DNA from 3 places in the Sporolactobacillus sp. KGMB 08714 genome. Region 1 is predicted to be linked to each of the others. Evidence: riboswitches for the same ligand, from Rfam matches in the RefSeq annotation. Region 1 holds a riboswitch; each other region holds the start of a gene.
The links. A riboswitch is a leader RNA that binds a small molecule or an ion and turns the genes downstream of it on or off. The one in region 1 is predicted to bind S-adenosylmethionine.
Positions count from the first base shown of each region.

Region 2: another riboswitch for S-adenosylmethionine. It lies ahead of Q6A92_RS10365 (O-acetylhomoserine aminocarboxypropyltransferase/cysteine synthase family protein); the one in region 1 lies ahead of Q6A92_RS17725 (hypothetical protein).
Region 3: another riboswitch for S-adenosylmethionine. It lies ahead of Q6A92_RS13235 (amidohydrolase); the one in region 1 lies ahead of Q6A92_RS17725 (hypothetical protein).

Region 1 is NZ_JAUUBW010000056.1:75,682-78,962, forward strand. It holds gene Q6A92_RS17715 (YjcZ family sporulation protein) at 1-113, shown strand, start outside; gene Q6A92_RS17720 (hypothetical protein) at 838-1,062, opposite strand; gene Q6A92_RS17725 (hypothetical protein) at 1,313-1,654, opposite strand; SAM riboswitch class I at 1,666-1,765, opposite strand; SAM riboswitch class I at 1,839-1,943, opposite strand; gene Q6A92_RS17730 (LysR family transcriptional regulator) at 2,049-2,324, opposite strand; gene Q6A92_RS17735 (MetQ/NlpA family ABC transporter substrate-binding protein) at 2,733-3,281, opposite strand, start outside.
Region 2 is NZ_JAUUBW010000021.1:16,439-19,719, reverse strand. It holds gene Q6A92_RS10370 (NAD(P)/FAD-dependent oxidoreductase) at 1-4, shown strand, start outside; gene Q6A92_RS10365 (O-acetylhomoserine aminocarboxypropyltransferase/cysteine synthase family protein) at 120-1,427, opposite strand; SAM riboswitch class I at 1,565-1,670, opposite strand; gene Q6A92_RS10360 (ArnT family glycosyltransferase) at 1,838-3,281, opposite strand, start outside.
Region 3 is NZ_JAUUBW010000029.1:7,650-10,930, forward strand. It holds gene Q6A92_RS13230 (GNAT family N-acetyltransferase) at 60-476, opposite strand; gene Q6A92_RS13235 (amidohydrolase) at 721-1,872, opposite strand; SAM riboswitch class I at 2,023-2,123, opposite strand; gene Q6A92_RS13240 (ABC transporter ATP-binding protein/permease) at 3,146-3,281, opposite strand, start outside.

The sequences.
Region 1 (3,281 bases):
TGGGATATGACGGCGGATATTGCGGCGGCGGGTACAATCCCGTCAGCAGCTTTGCTCTGATTGTTGTTCTGTTTATTCTGTTGATTATCGTCGGCGCTGCTTTCGTTTATTGATCAGGTGACGCCGTATCCGGATCCATAACCCATGTATGCATCACCCCTCCAAAAGGGTACCCCCGTGAGGTGCCCTTTTGAACTTTCAAAACGGCTTGTAAGAGGCCGGAATATAATCAGGCACGCAAGGAATGTTGCAAAGCTTTAGCTTGGACTGCTTCGCCGGTCTGTATGAAAATGTAAGCTGATTAATCTTGCCGCGGTTAATTGTTTGTCTATTATAAAGATTCATTGTCTTTCCATACATATTGTATGTGCCGCCATTTTAATAGAGGGGGATGCTTTGCGTGTTTAAATACATTTTATGCTATCTATTGAAATAAACACATACCGATTATCTGGCCTTTTTTGCCCAAGGCATAGAGAAAATGCCTTCTTTTGAGCAGGGAGGTTCAAAGAGAATAAAATAAAAATTTTTATTTTAAAGCACATGATGATCTTACCGGAGATGCAATAAAATACATCGTACTTGCTTCAGAAGAAGATCCGTTCGCGCCATTGGTTGGCAGTTGGATGTGTTAAAAACACATCGAACGAAGCAGAAAGACTGTCCGCATCGAGGATGAATCGATCAAAAAGGTCTATCTGCGTGTGAAAAAGCGAGAAAAAAAGAAGCCTCTCATAAGTTCAGGTGAACAGATGAGAAGCGTTGATTTATATATTTCGACACACAGTCGGTACATAGTCTTGCCTAATCCTCTGAACCCCCTTGATAGATAAGAGGTTAATTCATTTTCCCCATCATGTCCATCATTGAGGACATCATTTCATCACATTTGTGCATACAGCTCATCATATCATCCTTGTTCATCATCATGTCCTTGCCCGACATTCGTTCCATCATCATATGCATGTACTTCATCTGAGTCATCATTTTTTCCATTTCCATCATCATCATCATATCCATCGGCATCATCATTGATTGGTTCATCATATCTGTTTTTTCCATTGTAAATTCCTCCAAATGTGATAGTTGCGGAAGAAAAGCACGTTTTACCCTTTCGATGATGCCTCTCTCCACAACCTAAATTTACCATGAAAAATGGACACAATCAAAGCAAATCTGCAGTTTGAAAAAAATTGAAACACTAATAGGACGTGAAAAGCAGTATTCACGCCTTTTTTTCATAACTGATTCATAAAAAAATTCTATCTATCAACCAACAAAACTGCGCCGCCAAGCATTTCAACCTGTCATTTCAGCCGAAAATTTGTTGATTCCGACAGTTCAGTTGATCAATCTTGCGTCCCAGATCCAGCCTTTTCTGCTTCAATCTGAAAAGCTCTTTTGTAAATTGATCGGAGACTTTCCTCACATCGCAGCCGTGCAGACGATACAATTCAAGAATCCGGCGATTTACTTTACGATACTGTTGTTTCAGATTCTTTTCCTTCTGTCCGGCCGGCCCAAGCCTGCTCCTTTGAAGTTCGGCCAATTTAGCCTTAATTTCATCCTGCCATTTTTTATCGTGAAGTTCGCCGGCATAAAGAAACAAGTCCAGATAATTATCGACACAGGCATAATCCGCGTGATTCAACACTTCTACATCCCTTCTTATCTTCATTAATCGTCCGGAATTAGCACAGCGCTCTGAAAAGAGTCCGTTGCTGAGGTTTCACGGGGCCGGTCCCTCCGCCTCTCTTGATAAGAATGATGGCAGTTAAAAAATAAAAACGATTATTTTTTCCTTTATAAGAAAAATAACCGCTTCAGTCGTTTTATTTTTCTTATCTGCCAGATTAGATCTGCTGGAATTAACACCGTACACAATTTTATGTGCTGGTTGTCGGGTTTCATCGGGCCAGTCCCTCCGCCTCTCTTGATAAGAATTATTTAATTGACTATATTCTATCTTAAACCGTTCCTTGTGTCAATAACATTTTTTTAAAACTCTATCCATGGATTGAGCTGCCTCATTTCCGACCGCGGACCTGTCAGTCTTTCTTTGTATCTCCATTTTCCAGCTTCGATAAGGCTTTTTTATAAGTACCCACCATACGTTTGGCATAAGGGATCAGAATCTCTCCCTGTTCCGACAATTTGACACCGCGCCCGTTCTTTACAAAGAGCTCCGCGTTCAATTCTCTCTCCAGAGCCTGGATACGGGAAGAGATCGACGGCTGTGATAAAAAGAGTTTTTCCGCCGCCAGATGGAAACTGTGATATTTGACAACGGCAAGGAAGGCGTCCAGTTGATCAATCGTCATCATTCAGTCACTTTCCTTTAGAAGCATCTTATATGTGGGCAATCCAATTGCGGAGGCATAGATTCATAGATCGTTGTCTTTTCAATAAAGCAGCACTTTCAATCAAAAATTTTGGAGGAACCCTTTTTCATGCTCTTTCAATAAAAGCGATTTAATCATACACTTTTCTCCGAGCCTCGCGGAAAACAGCTCTCTCGAATCTCTGATCAGGCTTATCATTGCTACGAGCTTACGCCCTATCGTACAATCTGTCAATCATTATTCCTATTATTTATATATGATTTATCTGAATATGACTTTTGCAATTGTAAAACGATCCTATGTAAAAATCCGCTCCCGATTTTTCAGACCGGAAACGGATCCTTTTGTGTCGTGCCTATTCCATTAAAATCATTTGCCGGTCGCTTCAATTCAATCGGAGACCGGAAGAATGGCTCCCTTATACTTCGTGTTGATAAAATCCTGAATCGTTTTCGAATGAAGCACCTTTACAAGTTCCTTAATTGCTTTCTTGTTCTGATCGCCCTTTCGAACGGCAATGACGTTGGCATAAGGCGATTGCGATCCTTCAAGAATAAGCGCGTCCTTTTTCGGATTCAGATTCGCCTGCAGCGCATAATTGGTATTGATCGCAAACAGGTCGGCCGCGTTATTTTGATAAGCCTTAGGCAGCAGCGCAGGATCGATCGGCTGCAGGAATTTTAAATGCTTGATATTGTCGATATCATTGAGTGTCGCTGTCACCTTATCAACGCCCGATTTGATTTTCACGAGCCCCTTTGACTCAAGCAGCATCAGGATGCGGCCCTGTTCCGCTTTATTGTTGCTTATCTGGACGGTCGCTCCGTCCTTTATGTCGCTGACATTCTTATATTTCTTTGAATAAATGCCGAAGGGTTCGATGTGTATTTTACCGACACTCACGAGATCTGTATGATTCTGCTTATTATATAAGTTCAA
Region 2 (3,281 bases), on a different contig from region 1:
ATAAAGCAGACGCGATCGGCTGCCTGATAAAAAAAGCCCTCCGGAACTTTGGCGGTTCCGGAGGGCTCTCTTATTCTGAACAATCCCCCATGTTTTTGAGACGGCTTTATTCTCTTTGATTACTTGCTGCCTACCGTTGCAGGGATTTTAGCCAGCGCCTGGTCGAGATCGTAAATAATGTCGTCAATCGTTTCAATGCCGATGGAAAGACGAATCAGATCCGGCGTAATTCCCGCTTTAGCCTGTGCCTCTTCATTCAGTTCGGCATGTGTCGTGCTGGCCGGGTGGATAATCAGCGATTTTGCATCGCCGACATTGGCGAGGAGGGAGAACAGTTTCACGTTATTGATCAGTGTTTTGCCGGCTTCCAGGCCGCCCTTGACGCCGAACGTGAAGATGGAGCCGGGACCCTTCGGAAAATATTTTTTCGAAAGCTCACGATATGGGCTGTCTTCGAGTTCCGGATAATTGACCCATGTGACCTTCGGATGGTTTTTCAGGAACTTGACGACTTTGCGTGCGTTCTCAACGTGGCGTTCTACGCGGACGGACAGGGATTCCAGTCCCTGCAGGAAGTAGAAGGCACTTTGCGGAGCGAGGGTTGCGCCCGTGTTGCGCAGCAGCTGAACGCGCGCTTTTGTTGCGAAGGAGGCAGGGGCCAGATCAGCGTAGACGAGGCCGCCATAGCTTTCGTCAGGTGTCGTAAAATCGGGGAATTTGCCGCTTGCCGCCCAGTCGAATTTTCCTCCGTCAACCAGTACGCCGCCGATCGTTGTACCGTGACCGCCGATGAACTTTGTCGCGGAATGGACCACCACGTCGGCGCCCCAATCGATCGGCCGGTTCAGGTACGGTGTGCCGAACGTATTGTCGATGATCAGCGGAATCCCGTTTTCATGAGCGATTTTGGCAATGGCTTCGGTATCAAACACGTTGATTTTCGGATTGCCCAGCGTCTCGCCGTAAAGTGCTTTAGTACGGTCATTGATTGCCTTCCGGAAGTTTTCCGGATCATCCTGATCAACGAAAATGACATCAATGCCCAGTTTCCTGAGTGTCACATTGAACAATTCATAGGTCCCGCCGTAGAGCGCCTCGGCGGAAACGATATTGTCGCCGGCGTTTGCGACATTCAAAATGGAATATAGAATGGCTGCAAGCCCCGAAGAGGTGGCCAGCGCTGCCGATCCGCCTTCCAGTTCGGCGACCCGTTTTTCAAAGACATCTTCAGTCGGATTCATGATCCGGCCGTAAACGTTGCCCGGCTTTTTCAGCTGAAAAAAATCCGCCGCCTGATCGGCGTCTTTGAAAACATAAGAGGTTGTCTGATAAATCGGCACAGCGCGCGACTGTGTCGTTAGATCTGGAACCTGCCCCGCGTGAACCTGCAATGTTTCGAAACCATAATGCCTTTCTTCTTCAGCCATTTCGATCTCTCCCTATACCCTTAATTTTTAATTAAATAAAATCTTAGATCGGAAAGAGTTACAGATTGGAAAGAGCTGCACGTGAAAAGGCTGCTTTCCTGGAGAAAAAAAGGAAAGCAGCCTTTTAGCCGATTCTTTTCTTATCTGCCAGAATTTAATCTGCTGGAATTAACACCATACACACTCAGACGTGCTGGTTGTCGGGCTTCGCAGGGCCAGTCCCTCCGCCACTCTTGATAAGATTTATTTAATTGTGATAATTCTAACGCCTTGATTTGTTTTTGTCAATATTTAAATACAAGTATTTTAATATATTTAATCGAATTTAACATTGCCCGGTCGGAAAACACATCGCTGATGAAATTCCTGCTTCCGCCGGCCGGCTGCGGATATCGGCAATCAAAAGGCACCTAAAATCTTTTGTATTTATAAACGATGAAACCCCACGGATTGGATACCATGATCTTTAAGCGATTAGCCTTCATCAATTTTGGCGTGTAATATTTTTTTTGTACTAAAAGCAAGGCCTTGTCTGTCCGTAAAAATTCATTGAAATTTCCTTTGTTTGCATGCAGGTCGCGGATCAGCTCCCCCTCTAAAACCGCATTCTGCGGCCATACTTTTTTTCTGTTGTAGTAAAACAGACTGTCGCCTTTAATCCCGTCCACTCCGCGCAGTTTCTGAATCAGCTCCAGCTGCACGCTGGGATGGATATGGGTTAGGTAGTTGTTAATTTTCAGTTCATAGGAAACGGAAACAAGCAGTACGGAAGCCAGCAGAAAGATTTTCAGCATCCATCTTCCGCTCTGCAAAAGCCGGGCGGAGAAAATGGCGATCACGATGGACAGCGCAGGATAAATCGGGAGAATATACCATCTTATTTTTGTTTTTACCAGGCTGAAGAAGATTAAAGGCACAATAATCCATGCGATCATTCCGATCCAGTAGGCCCGTTCTTCGGGTTTCAGCTTTCTGATTGATTGAAAAGAAAATCGTTTGCTTAGAAAAACGAGGATCAGTCCGTACAGGACGGCAAGCCAATAAATAAAAAAATGGGAAATGATTCCGGCGTAATAGAGCCAGCCCCCGATGTGCCCTTCAATTGTCCTCGTGGATCGGGTCAGCAAGTCGTAGGTGACCATCCCTTTGAAGAAAGCCAGGCCGTCATATTGATATCGGAAGACGGCCCAGACCATGATCGGCGCAAACATGCTCAATGCCAGCAGAAACCAGTTTTTAAATGAAAACGATTTATATTTACCTGAAAAAATCAGATAAATTCCGATAATGGCTGCGATGTTAAACGAATGCCAGCTTTTTGTTAAAAAAGCAAGCGAAAAACCCAGTCCCGAAACATAGATCCATCTGTTGTTTTTCCCTGAAAGCAGCAGAGCCAGAATCGCCGCCGTGAACAGAAAAACGTAAAGAGAATCCGGGTCTCCGGTTCGGGCACTGTGGTTTGTTAAGAACTGGATGCACGTGATCAGAACGAGCGCGGATATAGCCGAGGCAAGTTTTCCGTGCTTTTTCAATGTGAAGGCGGCCACCATAACAATTGTCAGAAGGGCGCAGACAGCGGAGGCGAGCCGCAGCCCCAGAGCGTTAAAACCGGCGATTTTATAGCCGAGCATGATGCTCCAGAAGCTGAGCGGCGGTTTCAGATTCCAATAGTCCGTGTGGTGCATATATGTATTGACAAGATAATTGCCGCTCTGCAGCATTTCATATGCGCTGGCCCCATGGCGTGATTCATCGTAACTGGCGAACGGAAAACTGCCCAGGTGATAGAACAGGTTATAAATGGCAACCACAAAAAGAACTGCCATCGTCAGCAAATAAATGACAGTCGGCTTA
Region 3 (3,281 bases), on a different contig from region 1:
AGCCTTATTGCTCATTGCTCTGCTTTTTGTTAATGATCCGTCTTCATGGTCCGTGCTTTCTACAGATCCTTATCCAGGTACACAATATCCGGCCGGAAATTCCAGCCTTTTTTTCTCCAGAAACTTTTTCCGTCTTCATTATCGAGCACAACAAACAGTCCGATCTTTGTGATCTTCTCTTTTCTAAAATTTTCACAGACACGATCAATTAAAAGAGTGCCGATTCTTCTCCCCCGATAGACGGGATCGACTGCCGTATGGTAAATAAAGCCCTTGCGGCCGTCCGTCCCGCCGAGAATCGTGCCGACGATCCGGCCGTTTTCCACGGCGACAAAACAAGTCTCCGGATTTTTCCGGATTATCCGGGCAATACCTTCGTAACTGTTATCCAGGGATCTTAAATTCATTCCCGGTACCCTCGACCACAAATCATAGGCGCCCTCATAGTCCCCGGGAACCATCTCTCGAATGTCCATACTCTTTCCAGCTCCAAACTGATTCAAACTTATTTTTTCCGTTTTGCCCTTGCCAGTGTCCGTGAGCGTAACAAACACGCCGGCGAATCATCCGTATTTTTGGTGCCAATGGCCCGGCAACGCCGGCCTTTCCCTGGAACTTCTCATTCAAAAAACGATAGGTTATCCGGCCTGCTGGCCCGCACCTTTCAGACCTGTCCGATCTGGCGGACGTCAGACGATGCAATGATAGGAGATCATTGATTCATTTGCTGTTAGACAGTTCGTGTAATAATCTGAAACTATTTCTTTCAAAAAAACGAGCCCCGTAGATCAGGAGACCGTCGTCGGCAGTAAATCGCGGGTTGTGGACACTGACATGACCGCCGTTGCCGATATCCACATAAACGCCCGGGACATGCTCCTGGAAACAGGCAAAGTCATCACTTCCTAAACCGGGAGTTAATTCATATGTATCCGTAAATTTGCTAGTTTCATCCCGGACAATGGCCGTTAGTCCGGGATCGTTAACGACGGACGGATCACCGGTATACCAGTCAATGTCCGCAGTCACTCCATAGGCTTTAGCGGTGGCATCGACTATTTGCGGAAATCGTTTTTTTATCGTCTCGCGCACTTCTTTATTCGCGGTCCGAACGGTCCCCTCAAAAAAAGCAGTTTCCGGTAAAATATTCCATGTATTTCCGGCGGTAACATGCGTAATACTCAAAACACCGCCGGACAAAGCATTGATATTGCGGCTGATAATCGATTGAAGGGCACCGATTTCCGCGCCTAAAGCAACGATCGGATCACGGCCGTTTTGCGGTGCGGAAGCGTGGGCGCCAATACCGGTCAGCGTCACTTTGAATTTATCAATGGCGCCGCTGGCAATACCCGGCTTCAATCCGACACGTCCTATCGGTTGATTGGGTGTATTGTGAAAACCGATGATGGCATCAACACCGTCAAGCTGACCGTCATTAATCACCTGCAAAGCACCTTCATTAGCTTCCTCAGAGGGTTGGAAAAGCAGACGGACTTTTCCGGGCAGTTCTGCTTCCCGCTGCTTAATCAGATAAGCACCGCCCAGCAATGAAGCAATATGCGTATCATGGCCGCAGGCATGCATTTTGCCGGGAACTTTTGAATGAAATGGAACGCCGGATTCTTCCTGGATCGGCAACGCATCAATATCGGCACGCAGGCCAAGCGTGGGGCCGTCCTTTAGACCTATTTCGGCGAAAACGCCGGTTTTCAAATGAGTCGATAAGATTTTAATATTCCAACGGGTCAAAATCTCCTTAATCTTCTCAGTCGTTTTAAATTCATTGTCAGCCAACTCCGGATACTCATGGAAGTGATGACGGTACTTAATCAGTACCGATTCGAGCTGACTATCCGTTAATTTTGCCATGCAATCATACCTTTCATCGTATTTTCCCTTCTGCCATTCAATTTGTTAATCAGACCTTTTTGATCGCACCGCTGCGGATTGAACAGAGATCACGTGCATACAAAAAAGGCTGCTTTCCGCAGAATCAGAAAAGCAGCCCTTGGCCGTGTTCTCTTATCTGCCAGAATTGAATCTGCTGGAATTGACACCATGCACAACGTGCTGGTTGTCGGGTTTCATTGGGCCAGTCCCTCCGCCACTCTTGATAAGAACTTTTGCTATTTATTTAAAAAACAGATCTTTACAACTGTTTCTACCTGATAACGCCAGGACATATTCCGAACGTCTGTCACCCTGTCGCCCTGATCATTAACTAAATTATAATTCACATTCGCGGTATGTCAATGATGATGACCAGGAGAAACAACAGGCCCGGTTTAGCAGGAAGGACGCGGCCCAAAGGCCCAAAAATGAATCCCGCTCATAGATGCTGCTCTTCTAAACGTTTTCTCCCCGCGGAATTCAGCAAATTGCTTAGTTAAAAGCCGATGACCTGTTCATCGTTTGATTTTCCGCAACGACTTTTCCTTCCCGGTTATTCAAATCTTCCGTATTTCTTAATCGTCACCGGGCATAGATTACAATCGCTTCTCTGCTCCTTTTGCCGAGTGCATATACTTTCTTGTCATCCTCTTCTTCAAAAAATCGGAACGGAACTTTCCAATTATTTTCACAGGATCACTTACAGCGATGCCAGTCCCCGGACAAGCGATTCAAAACAGCCAGCAACAAAAATGGACGATCTTTTCTGCTGGATAAAAAAATAAGCCCTGCTTCAGGCTTAAATGGGTTTTGGATAATCGATACAGGGTAAGTCATGCTATAAGCAAGCATCTGTATCTTATCAAATGAATATTACCCGAATATAACGGGTCTATAAATAATTCGTAAAATCAAAAACAGACCCCTAAAGGTCTATTTTTGGGAGAGTTACATTTTGTTCATCTTTTATAATAGGACCTGTTTCTTAAAATTTAATTAAATTTACCGGTTTTTTTGATGCAGTTGTTCAAGCATCTGAATAACCGGCTTAATTGACACAGTGACTTTTCGATGCCCTAATCTATTAATCATCCGTCGATTCCGCAATTATACTCGTTACTTTCAATGATTACCTCCTTGAAGTGATGCGTTAAATCTGATCGATCGGCCGTATGCCGTATATTAAAAGGGCCCCGGGTCAGAGCCTTTTATTTCCATTCGCCCAAAATCAAAGGGCATCCGATGACACGGATCATTCGCTGCGCAGCGCTTCAACCGGATCTCTTCTGGCTGCCATTTTGGCGGGAATCAATCCGCCGATCAATGTCAGTACGATGCTAATGACAACGAGAGCCGCGGCATGCAAAGGATTTAGCTGAGCTACATTT